Regions from separate parts of the Rhizobium sp. BK212 genome, predicted to be linked through region 1. Evidence: predicted binding sites of a transcription regulator. Region 1 holds the regulator's gene; each other region holds the start of a gene.
What was found. The regulator HrcA, encoded in region 1, represses chaperone genes, less so after heat shock. The targets are predictions, from matches to a motif close to GTTAGCACTCNCNNNNNGNGAGTGCTAAC.
Positions count from the first base shown of each region.

Region 1 (4,913 bases):
GCGCCGCGAGCCGACAGGCACGGTGACGCTCTGCACGCTCGGGCCGCTCACCAATATCGGCCTGGCCTTCCAGAAGGCGCCCGACATCGTTCCCCGCATCCGCGAACTGGTGATGATGGGCGGCGGCTTCTTCGAGGGCGGCAACATCACCCCGGCCGCCGAATTCAACATCTATGTCGATCCCGAGGCCGCCGATATCGTCTTTCGCTCAGGCGTGCCGATCGTGATGATGCCGCTTGACGTCACTCACCAATTGCTGACCCGCAAGGACCGGGTGAAGCGCATGGCCGAAATCGGCACGGCGCCTGTTAAGGCCATGGTCGAGATGCTGGAATTCTTCGAGCGGTTCGATATCGAGAAATACGGCTCCGACGGCGGGCCGCTGCACGACCCGACCGTGATCGCCTATCTGCTGAAGCCGGAGCTTTTCAAGGGTCGGGAGTGCAATGTCGAGATCGAGGTCCGGTCCGAACTCACCGTCGGCATGACCGTCGTCGACTGGTGGCATGTGACCGAGCGCAAGCGCAATGCCAAGGTCATGCGCCATGTCGATGCGGACGGCTTCTTCGATCTGCTGATCGAACGCTTCGCCCGCATCTGAAGCTTTGGTTTCCCTTCCTCAGCGGAAGGGAAACGACCTTAAGCGTCCTTCTCGTCGAAGACGGAGTTGGTTTCGGCTTCGGCCGGCTTGGGGCCGCCCTTGGCGACGCCGACCATGGCCGGGCGCAGCACGCGTTCGCCAATGGTGAAGCCTGCCTGCACGACCTGGACGACCGTATTGTTCGGCACGTCGGGGTTCGGCACCTCGAACATCGCCTGGTGGAAATTCGGATCGAACTTCTGGCCGACCGGCTCCAGCTTGCGAACGCCGTGGCGCTCAAGAGCCGACAGCATGGCGCGCTCGGTCATCTCGACACCTTCGATCAGGGTGCTGAGGCCGGCATCGGCCGCGGCCTTGGTCTCCGGAGAGATGGCATCAAGCGCGCGGCGCAGATTGTCCGAGACGGCGAGCATGTCGCGCGCAAAACCCGCGACGGAATAGGACTTGGCGTCCTTCACTTCGCGCTCGGTGCGCCGGCGCAGATTGTCCATCTCGGCGGCAAGGCGCAGATAGCGGTCGCGCAGCTCACCGTTTTCGGCTTTCAGAAGCTCGAGCGGGTCCGGCTGGGCAGCCTCTTCCTGCGCAATATCGTTCTCGACGTAGGCGGCAGCGTCGGCTGCGGCATCGGCCGCAGTTGCGTCAGGTCCGTTTTTCGTCGTGTCATCGGTCATGACGGTCTCCGGTTGGTGTCTTCAGATGCGCCCGATATCGAGGTTTGACCGAAAAAAATCAAGTCTGCGTGACAAAGAAGCGAAAATTCCGCACGTTCGCCAGTTGCGGCATCAAAGCTGATTGCGCGAAAGGCGGGAGACGAGCTGGGCGGTGTAATCCACCATCGGCACGATGCGGGAATAATTGAGCCGCGTCGGGCCGATGACGCCGACGGCGCCGACGATGCGATCGTCATCGTCACGATAGGGCGCGACGATCAACGACGAGCCGGACAGCGAGAAGAGCTTGTTTTCCGAACCGATGAAGATGCGCACGCCGGAACCGGTTTCGGCGAGATTGAGAATCTCGATCAGGCTGTCCTTCTTCTCGAGATCGTCAAACAACAGGCGCAGCCGGTCGAGATCCTCGGCGCCGGCGAGGCCCTCGAGCAGGTTGGCGCGGCCGCGGATGATCAGTTGCGCGGGCTTGCCTTCGTCCGGGCTGCCGGCCCAGACAGCGATGCCGCGCTCGACGAGATCGCGCGACAGGGCATCGAGCTCGTGGCGGACGTCATCCTTCAGCCGGCTCAACTGCTTGCGGAGTTCCGGCAGCGTCTGGCCGGACATATGGGCATTGAGAAAATTCGCCGCCTCGGTCAGTTGCGAGGAGGTGACGCCCGCCGGCAGCTCGATGATGCGGTTTTCCACCTGATCGTGATCGCCGACGAGCACGGCCAGCGCCTTGGTCGGTTCGAGCCGGATGAACTCGACATGTTTCAGCACCGGATCGCTTTTCGAGGTGATGACGAGGCCGGCGCCGCGCGAAATGCCGGACAGCATGCGGCTTGCCTCGTTCATCATCGATTCCACCGGATTGCCGCCGCTTTCGGCCCGCACCTGCCGGTCGATGTTGGCGCGCTCCTCGGCGGAGAGGTCGCCGACCTGCATGAAGGCATCGACGAAGAAACGCAGGCCGATCTGGGTCGGCAGCCGTCCGGCGCTGACATGCGGCGAATAGATCAGGCCGAGTTCTTCGAGATCGCTCATGACGTTGCGCACCGAGGCCGGCGACAGCGACATCGGCAGAAGACGGGACAGGTTGCGCGAACCGAGCGGCTCGCCACTTTCCAGATAGCCTTCGACGATGCGCCGAAAAATTTCCCTGGAGCGCTCGTCCAGTGCGGCAACAGCATCCGAAACCGACGTCGACCTGATGCCCATGAAGCTTACGAACCCGCGCTGATGATACTTCCCGAAAAGTAAGTCAAACTCGCACCTGTGGCAAAAGGGAATTTGCAAATAGGCGCCGCCAATCGTAGAAGCGGTCAACAAACCCCAGGAGATAAGAATGCGGCCTTCAGGCAGAAAAATCGACCAGATGCGCAAGGTCTCGTTCGAGCGCAATTTTTCCAAGCATGCGGAAGGCTCCTGCCTGGTCAAGTTCGGCGATACGCATGTGCTCTGCACGGCCAGCCTTGAAGAAAAGACGCCGCCCTGGCTGCGCAATACCGGCAAGGGCTGGGTCACCGCCGAATATGGCATGCTGCCGCGGGCGACCGGCGAACGGATGAAGCGCGAGGCCGCCGCCGGCAAGCAGGGCGGCCGCACCCAGGAAATTCAGCGGCTGATCGGCCGGTCGTTGCGCGCCGTCGTCGACCTGCAGGCGCTCGGCGAACGGCAGATCACGCTCGACTGCGACGTCATCCAGGCCGATGGGGGTACGCGGACCGCCTCGATCACCGGCGGCTGGATCGCGCTTTACGACTGCCTGAAATGGATGGAAAGCCGCAACATGATCAAGGTCGACCGGGTCCTGAAGGATCATGTCGCCGCCATCTCCTGCGGTATCTTCGCCAGCCAGCCGGTGATCGATCTCGATTACCTCGAGGATTCCTCGGCCGAGACCGATGCGAACTTCGTCATGACCGGCACCGGCGGGATCGTCGAGATCCAGGGCACGGCCGAGGGCACGCCGTTCAGCGAGGGCGAATTCACCTCGCTGATGCAGCTTGCCAGAAACGGCATCGGCGAACTGGTGGCGCTGCAGAAGCAAGCCGTCGAAGGATGAACCCCATGCTGGAAGGCATGTTGGAAACGGCGCTCTATGCGCGGGATCTCGATCAGGCCGAGGCGTTTTACGAAGACGTCCTCGGACTGGAGAAGATCGCCCGCGCCGCCAACCGGCATGTCTTCTTCCGCTGCGGGCCCGGCGTTCTGTTGATCTTCAACCCCGAGGAAACGGTGAAGCCGCCGGCGCCTGATGCCCTGCAGGTGCCGCCGCACGGCACGACCGGCCAGGGCCATGCCTGTTTCCGGGTATCCGGCCGCAATATCGACGCCATGGCCGAGAAGCTGACGGCGGCTGATGTGGCGATCGAATCCGAGGTGCGCTGGCCGAACGGCGGCCGCTCGATCTATTTCCGCGATCCGGCCGGCAACAGCCTGGAATGCGCAGAGGCTAAAATCTGGGGCATCGAACAGGATATCTGAATGCGCAAGCTTGAAACGAAGACCATCGTCGTCGCCAGCCACAATGCCGGCAAGATCCGCGAGATCCAGGAATTGATCGGGCCGCTCGGCTTCACCGCCAAATCGGCGGCGGAGCTGAATTTCGTCGAGCCTGACGAGACCGGCACGAGTTTCGAGGAGAATGCGACGATCAAGGCGGTCGCCTCGGCCAATGCCGCCGGCATGCCGGCGCTTTCGGACGATTCCGGACTGGTGGTCGACGCGCTCGGCGGCGATCCCGGCGTCTACACCGCCAACTGGGCGGAGAGGGCCGACGGCACGCGCGATTTCGACATGGCGATGGCCAAGGTGGAAAAGGCGCTGCAGGATGCCGGCGCGACGAAGCCGGAACAGCGCACCGCACGTTTCATCAGCGTGCTCTGCCTCGCCTGGCCGGACGGGCACACGGAGCTGTTCCGTGGCGAAGTGGAAGGCAGCGTCGTCTGGCCGCCGCGCGGCACCCAGGGCTTCGGCTACGATCCGGTCTTCCAGCCTAAGGGTTACGACATCACCTTCGGCGAAATGAGCGGCGAGGAAAAACACGGCTGGAACGTCGGCAAGCCGCAAGCGCTGTCGCACCGGGCCCGCGCCTTCAAACTCTTCGTCGAAACCTGCCTGGAGGCATAAGGTCGGTACGTGGGCACATCAGACACGCCAAGCAGCTCGCGCGATGCAGCACTTTTGCCCGATACCGGTGAGCCCGGCTTCGGCGTCTACGTGCATTGGCCCTTCTGTGCGGCGAAGTGTCCCTATTGCGATTTCAACAGCCATGTGCGCCACCAGCCGGTGGATCAGGAGCGCTTCACCGCTGCCTTCTTGAAGGAGATGGCAACGGTGCGGGCGATGAGCGGGCCGAAGACGGTCACCAGCATCTTCCTCGGCGGCGGCACGCCCTCGCTGATGAAGCCGGAAACGGTCTCGGCCATTCTCGACGGCATTGCCCGGCACTGGCACGTGCCTGCCGGCATCGAAATCACCATGGAGGCCAACCCTTCGAGCGTCGAGGCCGACCGCTTCCGCGGCTATCGGGCCGCCGGCGTCAATCGTGTCTCGCTCGGCGTGCAAGCGCTGAATGATCGGGACCTGAAATTCCTCGGCCGTCTGCATGATGTCGCCGACGCGCTGAAAGCAATCCGGCTGGCGCGCGACATTTT
Region 1 is NZ_JACIFS010000004.1:306,416-311,328, reverse strand. Features, by position in the region: gene FHT79_RS16195 (nucleoside hydrolase) at 1-601, shown strand, start outside; gene grpE (nucleotide exchange factor GrpE) at 640-1,272, opposite strand; gene hrcA (heat-inducible transcriptional repressor HrcA) at 1,384-2,472, opposite strand; gene rph (ribonuclease PH) at 2,600-3,319, shown strand; gene FHT79_RS16175 (VOC family protein) at 3,316-3,741, shown strand; gene rdgB (RdgB/HAM1 family non-canonical purine NTP pyrophosphatase) at 3,742-4,386, shown strand; gene hemW (radical SAM family heme chaperone HemW) at 4,396-4,913, shown strand, end outside.

Region 2 (4,913 bases), on a different contig from region 1:
TGATCTTCTGTCGGGAAGGCTTCTCGCCCGTCGTCATCTCGATGTCACGGACTGGAACCGCCGCGGCCTGGACAGGCGTTCGTCGCCGATCGAAATCGCCGCTCTCGCCGGCGCCTTGGAGCAGTGCTGCATCATCCCTGTCGTCTTCATCGAGCAGGTTCTGCAGTGTTTCATGCTCATCCTCGCCCGCCAGTTCGTCGCAGGCTTGCAGCCAGTGACGCTGGTCGGCGCCATCCGGGCGGCCTTCGGCCTCCCAGATTTCGTAGGCACGGCGACGTATCTGCTCATGCTTGTCTATCGCCATGATCTCCTCCAAGCGCATTTAAATAAGCCGTCCGAAGAACAGGCCCAGCCACTTTCACGGTGTGTTGATGGTTGGAAGAAAATCCTCCACCCGTTTGCGCTCGTCCTTTGAAAGCGTCTCCACCCGTTCCTTCCAGAAGCGTTCGGCCTCCGGCGGATCTTCATCCCATTGACGAACGTCGGTGATATTGTCGTCGATCATCGACCGGCGGTGGCCGCCGAGGCTGAGATATTCTTTGGCACGCTTGAGGCTTAGGGTTTCGGTGCCGCTGTGGCGATCCAATGTCGAACTGACGTTGCGCCGGGCAGTTTCCAATGCCCTTTTGCGATCGGCTTCGGTCCGTTCGGTGTCGGCGGAACGCGCGTCGTCGGTCCCGCTCTCGGGCGGCACGTTGGATTTGTCGGTCATCATGGATCACCCTTCGATGTTGTGATCCAATAACCTTCGCAAGCAGTGAGAGTTCCGCGTGGGCGGCGATTGATTTGAGCGCGCGATCGAGCCGCACGCGCCGGCGGCAATCAATGAACGGCCATACTCACCATTCGATAGGGGTGCACGGCCTCGAACTGCGAAATCATCGCCGTCGCCTGCAGCAACACGAAGCTCGGCATTGTGGGGATCGTCACGGGCCAGTTCGTCGGCATTGACGCGGATCGCTTCAGCCATGTTGTTGGACAGTGCCGCAAACTGCATGTTGCCTTCGACAAGAGCCTCACGCGCCTTATCCTCCAGCGTGCGAGCGATATCGACGAAGATTTCCTCACGTTCCTCAATGCTGAGGTCTCTGATTATATTGGTCTTTTCTTCCATGTCACTCACTCCAAAAGACGTGGGACGGTGATCGAGCTCGTCAAGCCTCGATCATGAGACAGTTGGGAATGTCCAAATCCGGATTCAAGCCTCGATGCGGCTTGAACGCGCCTTCGACACAGTGCCATCCACCTCGTAGTCCGAACGCGGGAGCCGATTTTCTGTTCCCTGCAATACGTTAGCACTCGCCGTTGGGGAGTGCTAATTTTTCTCTCATCCCTCTTGAAATTGCAGTGCCGTCGAACCAGATCAGTCGCGCAAGGCGCGCTCGCGCGGAACCTTGCGCCCGCCCCGGATTGGTCGTCCGGTCCGGCCCGGGGGAGCAACATCATCACTGTTTGTCGATGGAGGAAGACATGTCGTTCCGACCGCTTCATGATCGCATTCTCGTCCGCCGGGTCACGTCAGAGGACAAGACCAAGGGCGGCATCATCATTCCCGACACTGCGAAGGAAAAGCCGCAGGAAGGTGAGGTCATCGCCGTCGGCCCTGGTGCACGCAACGATGCCGGCCAGATCCAGGCGCTCGACGTCAAGCCCGGCGATCGCATCCTGTTCGGCAAATGGTCCGGCACCGAGATCAAGATCGATGGCGAAGACCTGCTGATCATGAAGGAAAGTGACGTGATGGGCGTCATCGAAACCCAGGGCGAACAGCAGCAGGCCGCCTGAGGTCCCTGCGAACATTCGTCAACGCTGGAGCGCTTCAGCTTGTCGTAGAAAAGCAGAACAGCTCCAACATTTTATTTCTGACGCAATTCCGAAGGGAAAACCGCTTCGCACCTTTCCCGGAATTGCTCTGGCTGCCTATGAAGGAGTGAGGACATGGCCGCTAAAGAAGTCAAATTCAGCACCGAAGCCCGGGAGAAGATGCTGCGCGGCGTCGACATCCTGGCCAACGCCGTGAAGGTGACGCTCGGCCCGAAAGGCCGCAACGTCGTGATCGACAAGTCCTTCGGCGCGCCGCGCATCACCAAGGACGGCGTCTCCGTCGCCAAGGAAGTCGAACTCGAAGACAAGTTCGAGAATATGGGCGCCCAGATGGTCCGTGAAGTCGCCTCGAAGACCAGCGACATCGCCGGCGACGGCACCACGACCGCAACGGTGCTTGCCCAGGCGATCGTCAAAGAGGGCGCCAAGGCCGTCACGTCAGGCATGAACCCGATGGACCTGAAGCGCGGCATCGATCTCGCCGTCGGCGCCATCGTTGCGGAACTGAAGGCCAACGCCCGCAAGATCTCCAACAATGCCGAAATCGCCCAGGTCGGCACGATCTCCGCCAATGGCGATGCCGAAATCGGCCGTTTCTTGGCGGAAGCCATGGAAAAGGTCGGCAATGATGGCGTCATCACGGTTGAAGAAGCCAAGACCGCCGAAACCGAACTCGAAGTCGTCGAAGGCATGCAGTTCGACCGCGGCTACCTCAGCCCCTACTTCGTAACCAATGCCGACAAGATGCGGGCCGAGTTCGAAGACCCATATATCCTCATCCACGAGAAGAAGCTGTCGAACCTGCAGTCGATGCTGCCGGTTCTCGAAGCCGTCGTCCAGTCCGGCAAGCCGCTCCTCATCATCGCTGAAGACGTCGAAGGCGAAGCTCTTGCAACCCTCGTCGTCAACAAGCTGCGTGGCGGCCTGAAGATCGCTGCCGTCAAGGCGCCCGGCTTCGGCGACCGCCGCAAGGCCATGCTCGAAGACATCGCCATCCTGACCGCCGGCACCGTCATCTCCGAAGACCTCGGCATCAAGCTCGAATCCGTCACGCTCGACATGCTCGGCCGTGCCAAGAAGGTGTCGATCGAAAAGGAGAACACCACGATCGTCGACGGCGCGGGCGCCAAGTCCGACATCGAAGGCCGTGTTGCCCAGATCAAGGCGCAGATCGAAGAAACCACCTCCGATTACGACCGCGAGAAGCTGCAGGAGCGTCTTGCCAAGCTCGCCGGCGGCGTTGCCGTCATCCGCGTCGGCGGCTCGACGGAAGTCGAAGTGAAGGAAAAGAAGGACCGCGTCGACGACGCGCTTCATGCAACCCGGGCGGCGGTCGAGGAAGGCATTCTGCCGGGCGGCGGCGTGGCGCTGCTGCGCTCCGTCAAGGCGCTCGACAACCTCAAGACCGCCAATAGCGACCAGCGTGTCGGTGTCGACATCGTTCGCCGCGCGCTCGAGACGCCGGCGCGGCAGATCGCCGAAAATGCCGGAGCGGAAGGCTCGGTCATCGTCGGCAAGCTGCGCGAGAAAAGTGACTTCGCCTACGGCTGGAACGCTCAGACCGGCGAATATGGCGACCTTTATGCGCAGGGCGTCATCGATCCGGCAAAGGTTGTTCGCACCGCGCTGCAGGACGCGTCCTCCATCGCCGGTCTTCTCGTCACGACGGAAGCCATGATCGCCGAGAAACCCAAGAAGGACGCGCCGCCGCCATTGCCCGCCGGCCCCGGCATGGATTTCTAACACATCTGCCGGCCCGCCGGCCTCGCTGGCGGGCCTTTCGAAGGGAATAGAGATGGTTCAAACGATCAAAAGCCGATCGCAGGTACCGCTGGACTCCCGCGATCTTGAAACCTGCCAGCACGTCTTCGACAAGCTCCGCGCCGATTACGCGATAGCAAGAGACAGCGATGAAGCAGAACGAATGGCGAGCATCATCATCGAGATCTACCGACAGGGCGTACGCGACCCCAATCAGCTGCAATCGATGGTCGAGGCGGCCCGCGGTCTCTTCGAAACAAGCGAGCGCCCGCCTACGGCTCGGGAAATTTGACCATGGTGCCGCCGCCGGTCGCCTGGTCCGTCGGGAAGACTTCGATCCGCGACACGTCGACGAAGACGGGAAGCTCGATGGCGTTCGAGATGATCGAGGCGATGTGTGAAGGCTGTATCGGACGGTAGCCGTCATAGAGCAGCGTCCGCGCCTGATTGCCCGCCATTGCGGTTCGATAAAGTTCCGTCTGGACGCGGCCCGGCACCACCTCGGTCACCCGAACGGAGGTCCCGAGCAGGTCGCAGCGCAAATTGTCGCAAAACAGGCTGAGCCCGGCCTTCGACGGGCCGTAGGCCGCCATATTCGGATACGGCGCCTGGCCGCCGCTCGAGCCGATATAGATCAGGTGGCCGCGCTTTCGCTCGACCATGGCAGGCAGGAATGCACGGGTCAGCTGCATCGGCGCCTTGAGATTGATGTCGATCATGGCATCGATCTCGGATGGTTCGATCTCGCTGAATGTCGCCCGCGTCGAGAGAATGCCGGCATTGTTGATCAGGATATCGACCTCAGTTCCGTGAAGCTGCTTGACGATTTCGGCGGTATCGCGCACATCGGCCCGGACCGGCTTCGCCCCGCTTTCCCCAGCGAGTTCTTCGAGAGCCTCGGCGTTTCGGCCGACGGCATAGACCGTCAGCCCCATCTTGCATAGTTTGCCGACGGTGGCGCGACCGATGCCGCTCGTCGCGCCGGTGACCAGGGCGACCCGATAGGGCAGCGGCTCAGACATAGATGTAGCCTCCGCTGACGACGACGTTTTCGCCAGTGGCATAGGTGTTGCGGCTCGATGCCATCATGACGATCCATTCCGCCATTTCGACCGGCTCGGCCGCGCGGCCAAGGGCGCTGGCTTTGGCCAGCTCCGGTAGGAATCCGAGTTCCTTGGCGCGATCCGTTGCGAAACCGGCGGGCGCGACGGAATTGACAAGGATCTGGTCCTTGGCGCATTCCTGGGCAAAGGATTTCGTCAGGCTGACGACAGCCGCCTTGGTTGCGGCATAATGCGCATTCTGGGGATGAGCCTTGAAAGCATCGA
Region 2 is NZ_JACIFS010000005.1:114,665-119,577, reverse strand. Features, by position in the region: gene FHT79_RS18015 (DUF2934 domain-containing protein) at 1-304, opposite strand, end outside; gene FHT79_RS18010 (hypothetical protein) at 359-715, opposite strand; partial or broken gene FHT79_RS18005 (hypothetical protein) at 823-1,114, opposite strand; gene FHT79_RS18000 (co-chaperone GroES) at 1,471-1,785, shown strand; gene groL (chaperonin GroEL) at 1,939-3,567, shown strand; gene FHT79_RS17990 (hypothetical protein) at 3,620-3,877, shown strand; gene FHT79_RS17985 (SDR family oxidoreductase) at 3,858-4,607, opposite strand; gene FHT79_RS17980 (SDR family oxidoreductase) at 4,600-4,913, opposite strand, start outside.
Region 2: FHT79_RS18000 (co-chaperone GroES) is a predicted target of HrcA. The motif match lies at 1,292-1,320, and genes of this name have one in related genera.

Region 3 (4,913 bases), on a different contig from region 1:
CGACTTCGCGCGCAACAGTGCCACGCCGCCGCCCGGTACGATGCCCTCTTCGACCGCCGCACGGGTCGCGTTCAGCGCGTCGTCGATGCGGTCCTTCTTTTCCTTGACCTCCGTCTCGGTCGCACCGCCGACACGGATGACTGCGACGCCGCCGGCCAGTTTCGCCAGGCGTTCCTGCAGCTTTTCCTTGTCGTAGTCGGAGGTGGTCTCCTCGATCTGCGCCTTGATCTGCTGGATGCGCGCCTGGATGGCCGCTTTCTCGCCGGAACCGTCGATGATCGTGGTGCTCTCCTTCTCGATCAGCACGCGCTTGGCGCGGCCGAGCATATCGAGCGTGACGTTTTCGAGCTTGATGCCGAGATCCTCGGAAATCATCTGGCCTGATGTCAGCACGGCAATATCTTCCAGCATGGCCTTGCGGCGGTCGCCGAAGCCCGGCGCCTTGACGGCCGCGACCTTCAGGCCGCCGCGCAGCTTGTTGACGACCAGCGTCGCCAACGCCTCGCCTTCGACATCCTCGGAGATGAGCAGAAGCGGTTTGCCGGTCTGCACGACGGCTTCCAGGATTGGCAGCATCGCCTGAAGGCTGCCGAGTTTCTTCTCGTGAAGGAGGATATAGGGGTCCTCCAGTTCCACGCGCATCTTCTCGGCATTGGTAACGAAATAGGGTGAGAGGTACCCGCGGTCGAACTGCATGCCCTCGACGACGTCGAGTTCGGTCTCGGCGGTGCGCGCCTCCTCAACGGTGATGACGCCCTCATTGCCGACCTTGTCCATCGCCTTGGCGATCATCTCGCCGACGCTGACGTCGCCATTGGCGGCAATGGTGCCGACCTGGGCGATCTCGCCTGACGATTTGACTTTCCTCGCCCGCGCCTGGATCTCCTTGACCACCGCAACGACGCCGAGATCGATGCCGCGCCTGAGATCCATGGGATTCATGCCGGCAGCGACGAGCTTTGCGCCTTCACGAAAGATGGAGGCCGCAAGCACCGTCGCCGTCGTCGTGCCGTCGCCGGCAAGATCATTGGTCTTCGACGCTACCTCGCGCACCATTTGCGCGCCCATGTTCTCGAACTTGTCGGCGAGCTCGACTTCCTTGGCGACAGTGACGCCGTCCTTGGTGATGCGCGGTGCGCCATAGGCCTTGTCGATGACGACGTTGCGGCCCTTGGGGCCAAGCGTGACCTTGACGGCGTTGTTGAGCAATTCGACGCCGCGCAGCAGGCGATCGCGCGCATCGGTGGAGAATCTGATTTCCTTGGCAGACATGATATTGGTCCAGTTCGGTCTTGAGATACGGATCGGAATGCGATCGATCAGGCGGCCTTTTGAGAGGCCACTCCGATCTTTTCGACGATGCCCATGATGTCGGTCTCCTTCATGATCAGAAGGATCTCGCCCTCGATCGTGACCTCTGCCCCCGACCATTTTCCGAACAGAATGCGATCACCGACCTTAACGTCGAGCGGGATCAGATTACCGTTGCTGTCGCGCAGGCCCGGGCCGACTGCGACCACGTCGCCTTCCTGCGGCTTTTCCTTGGCGGCGTCTGGAATGATGATTCCGCCCTTGGATTTGACATCGCCTTCCGCACGTCGAATGACGACGCGGTCGTGAAGTGAACGGAATTTCATAGAGGTCTTTCTGCTGCCGGCGCGTATGGCGGCTGCAACACATAAATAGCACCCGTGGCACTCCATTGATAGGAGTGCCAAGAAATATTATTCACGCATGAAAAATCAGGAAATCATTTCGGCGGGATGTTTTGTAATAATTATGAATTGAATAGAATTTCTTGAGCCATTACGCTCCATTTTATTTGCGTGACCACGGAGTTAATTTGGCGTTTTTTATAGATAAATCCGAATTTATCTTGATTTAAACGTAATCTAGGCGTAACGATAAGCCTCGTCGATTTGGCCGACTTGGCTTCGCGGTGTCAGAGACCTACGACCCGCCATACACCACCGAATTCTCGATAGCGAATATATGACGTCGTTCCGGCGTGCATTTCGCGTATTCGATCCGGAATGAGCTTGGCGCTGACCGCGGATGTACCGGCAACGTCGAGTTCGTCCGGTTCGGATCTCAACGATACAGGAAATGCATCGGTGTTTCCTGCGGAGGCTTCAGTCATGACAAGTCGCACCACACAAACCGTCGTCCACTTTTCATCTCCTTTCCGCCTGCCAGGTTTCGACAGAGCACAGCCAGCCGGGGAATATCGCGTCGATTATGACGAGGAATTGATCGATGGCGTTTCCAGGCTTGCCTGGCGACGGATCGGCGCCTTCATCCACCTGCCGGCGATCGCCGCACAGAGTTCGACACTGCAGATGATGCCTATCCATCCGTCAGATCTCGAAACCGCGCTCGAAAAGGACCGCAAACCGTCATGACCGCTACGCGCACCCCGCAACGCAATGGACGTTCGGTCCGACGCGAGCCAGCAACACATATCTTCAAGGTTGGGCAGACCGTCCGGCTGAAGGACGGGTTCCTGATCGTGCCTTCCAAGCTCCCCGACACATACCGCATTACCGCCACGCTGCCTCCGAGAGGCAATCTGCTGCAATACCGTATCCGCAGCGACGACGAACGTCACGAGCGGGTCACGACGGAAGACAGCCTGGAGCCGGTAAACCTATCGCCCGGCAGCGGCGTAACACTGATCGAGACAACGTTTGGCCACGGCCCGAATGACGGAAGGTTGACATCGTGAACAGCCATGAAGACGAAGGAAGACCGAACGCCTTTGCTGTCGGTAATAACAAGGGCGGCGCGGCCGGCCACTACGCCATGGACATTGGACGCGACCGCCGGATCGAACCCGCCCGTTCGTGGACCGTCTATCACGCGAGCGTTCCGACGCACGCGGACCATGCCGTGATCGGCGCGAGCCGTTCGCAGGCCGGGAGAGACATGTTGTCCTTCAATCTTCTCAACATCGGATACCGGAAGGAATGGCTCAGGCTATCCGACGCTGCGCAGATCGCTCGTGACACCCCGCCGGCTCATCCGTGGCGCTAGGATCCGGACCCTACTCCGCCCTCCCCTAAATCACGTGACAGCGTCGCAGGGCTTGCGCTGAACAGCGGTAATTTCGGCGCGCCGATTTCTTTGCCAGGACGCTCGAGCGGATCGCCAGCCTTTTTGAACGACGCCCTTTCGTTGACTTCGGACCGCGGTTGAAAGATGTTGGCGTCGTGCCATCTTGAGGGATGAGCCGTCCTTCGGAGACCAAGGGAAGTCAGGGAGTTTGCGTCCATGTTCGATCATGTCTCCATCGGCGTAAAGGACATCGAAAGAGCCCGCCGTTTCTACGACGCGGCGCTGGCGCCGCTCGGATATGAGCGGCTGTCCAATTCCGACACGATGATCGGCTACGGCCCGGAAAGGGTCGGCCTCTGGGTGATGCAGGTCGAACACCCCGTTGTTGCCGATCTGCGATCCGGGCTGCATTTCTGCTTCGTCGCCCCGAACGAGGCTGCGGTCGATGCCTTTCACGCGGCGGCCGTCGCCTCCGGCGGCACGGATAATGGCGAACCGGGGATCCGGCCGGATTACGGACAATTCTATTACGCCGCCTTCATCATCGACCCGGACGGCTACCGGCTCGAAGCCTATTTTCATAAAGGCGAGCTGTAACAGGCCGACTGACCGTCAGAAAACCGCGCACTTTCCCTTATAGGCTGATCTCAATAAGCCGATCCCGAGGGGTCGTTCAGATTATGGCGCTCGGATCCCTCGAGCGGCGGATTGAAGACGCTGACGAGGATCATATCCTGGTCACGGCCGCCGCGCAGCAGATGCTTGTCATGCTTGTCGAGCACATAGATATCGCCTTGACGGATCGGAAAGACGGTGCCGTCCATATCCTCCACCTCGCCCTCGCCGGCGATGCAATAGCAGGCTTCGAGATGCTGGCGGTATTCGAGAAGCGAAACGGTGTTGGCGCGCACGATCGTATGACACACGGTAAAACCCATCCCGTCCTTTTCCGTCAGCAAACGGTGGCTCGTCCCATTGCCCCATTCCACAAAATAGTCGGTTGCTTCGACATCCTTCAGGCTGCGCACGTACATTTCGCTCTCCTGGTGTAAGAAAATTTGACACGTCAGCGATACTGTTCAGATCCGCTTCCTTCAGCCATACTGGTGATCTCCATAATCTGACAAATGATGATTTCTATCGGATAGCTGAGGAAAACTTACAGATGACACTTCCATTCGGCGCATTGAGAGCCTTCGAAGCGGCAGCGCGTCTTTCAAGTTTCTCACGCGCCGGCGACGAATTGCGCGTCACGCATGCCGCGATCAGCCATCAGATCCGTCATTTGGAGGAATGGTTCGGACGTGCCTTGTTTCTGCGTGAAAAACGCGGCGTGCGGCTCGCACCCGAGGCCAAAAGCTTTGCCGAAACCCTATCGAGCAGTCTTGAAAGAATTTCCGCAGAAGCGGAATTATTGAAGCTCAGGACGAGATCCGAGATCACCGTCGGCTGCATCCCGTCCATCGCGACGCGATGGCTGATACCATCGCTCAGCGATTTCCTGGCGAAGCATTCGGATGTCACAATAAAGGTGGTCTACGCCATGGCCGAACAGCGTCTGCGTGAAACCGGCTGCGATGTACTGATTACGCTTGGCGCCGACACCTTCGAAGGCGTCGTTTGCCACCAGCTTTTCTCCCGCGCCACTCAACCTGTCGCCAGTCCGCGCTATCTTGAAAGAAAGGGCAGCATCGACCACGCGACACAGATCGCAACGGCAGACCTGCTCCACGACGAGACCACAGCGCATTGGGCGCAGTGGCTCGACAAGGCGGGCGTGCCGTTGACGCCAACGCTAAGGGGGCCGGTGTTTCAAGACTTCAATTTGCTCGCAACCGCCGCCATTGCCGGTCATGGCG
Region 3 is NZ_JACIFS010000012.1:166,973-171,885, reverse strand. Features, by position in the region: gene groL (chaperonin GroEL) at 1-1,272, opposite strand, end outside; gene FHT79_RS28995 (co-chaperone GroES) at 1,320-1,637, opposite strand; gene FHT79_RS28990 (hypothetical protein) at 2,139-2,402, shown strand; gene FHT79_RS28985 (hypothetical protein) at 2,399-2,725, shown strand; gene FHT79_RS28980 (hypothetical protein) at 2,722-3,033, shown strand; gene FHT79_RS28975 (VOC family protein) at 3,271-3,651, shown strand; gene FHT79_RS28970 (ectoine synthase) at 3,702-4,088, opposite strand; gene FHT79_RS28965 (LysR substrate-binding domain-containing protein) at 4,220-4,913, shown strand, end outside.
Region 3: FHT79_RS28995 (co-chaperone GroES) is a predicted target of HrcA. The motif match lies at 1,691-1,719, and genes of this name have one in related genera.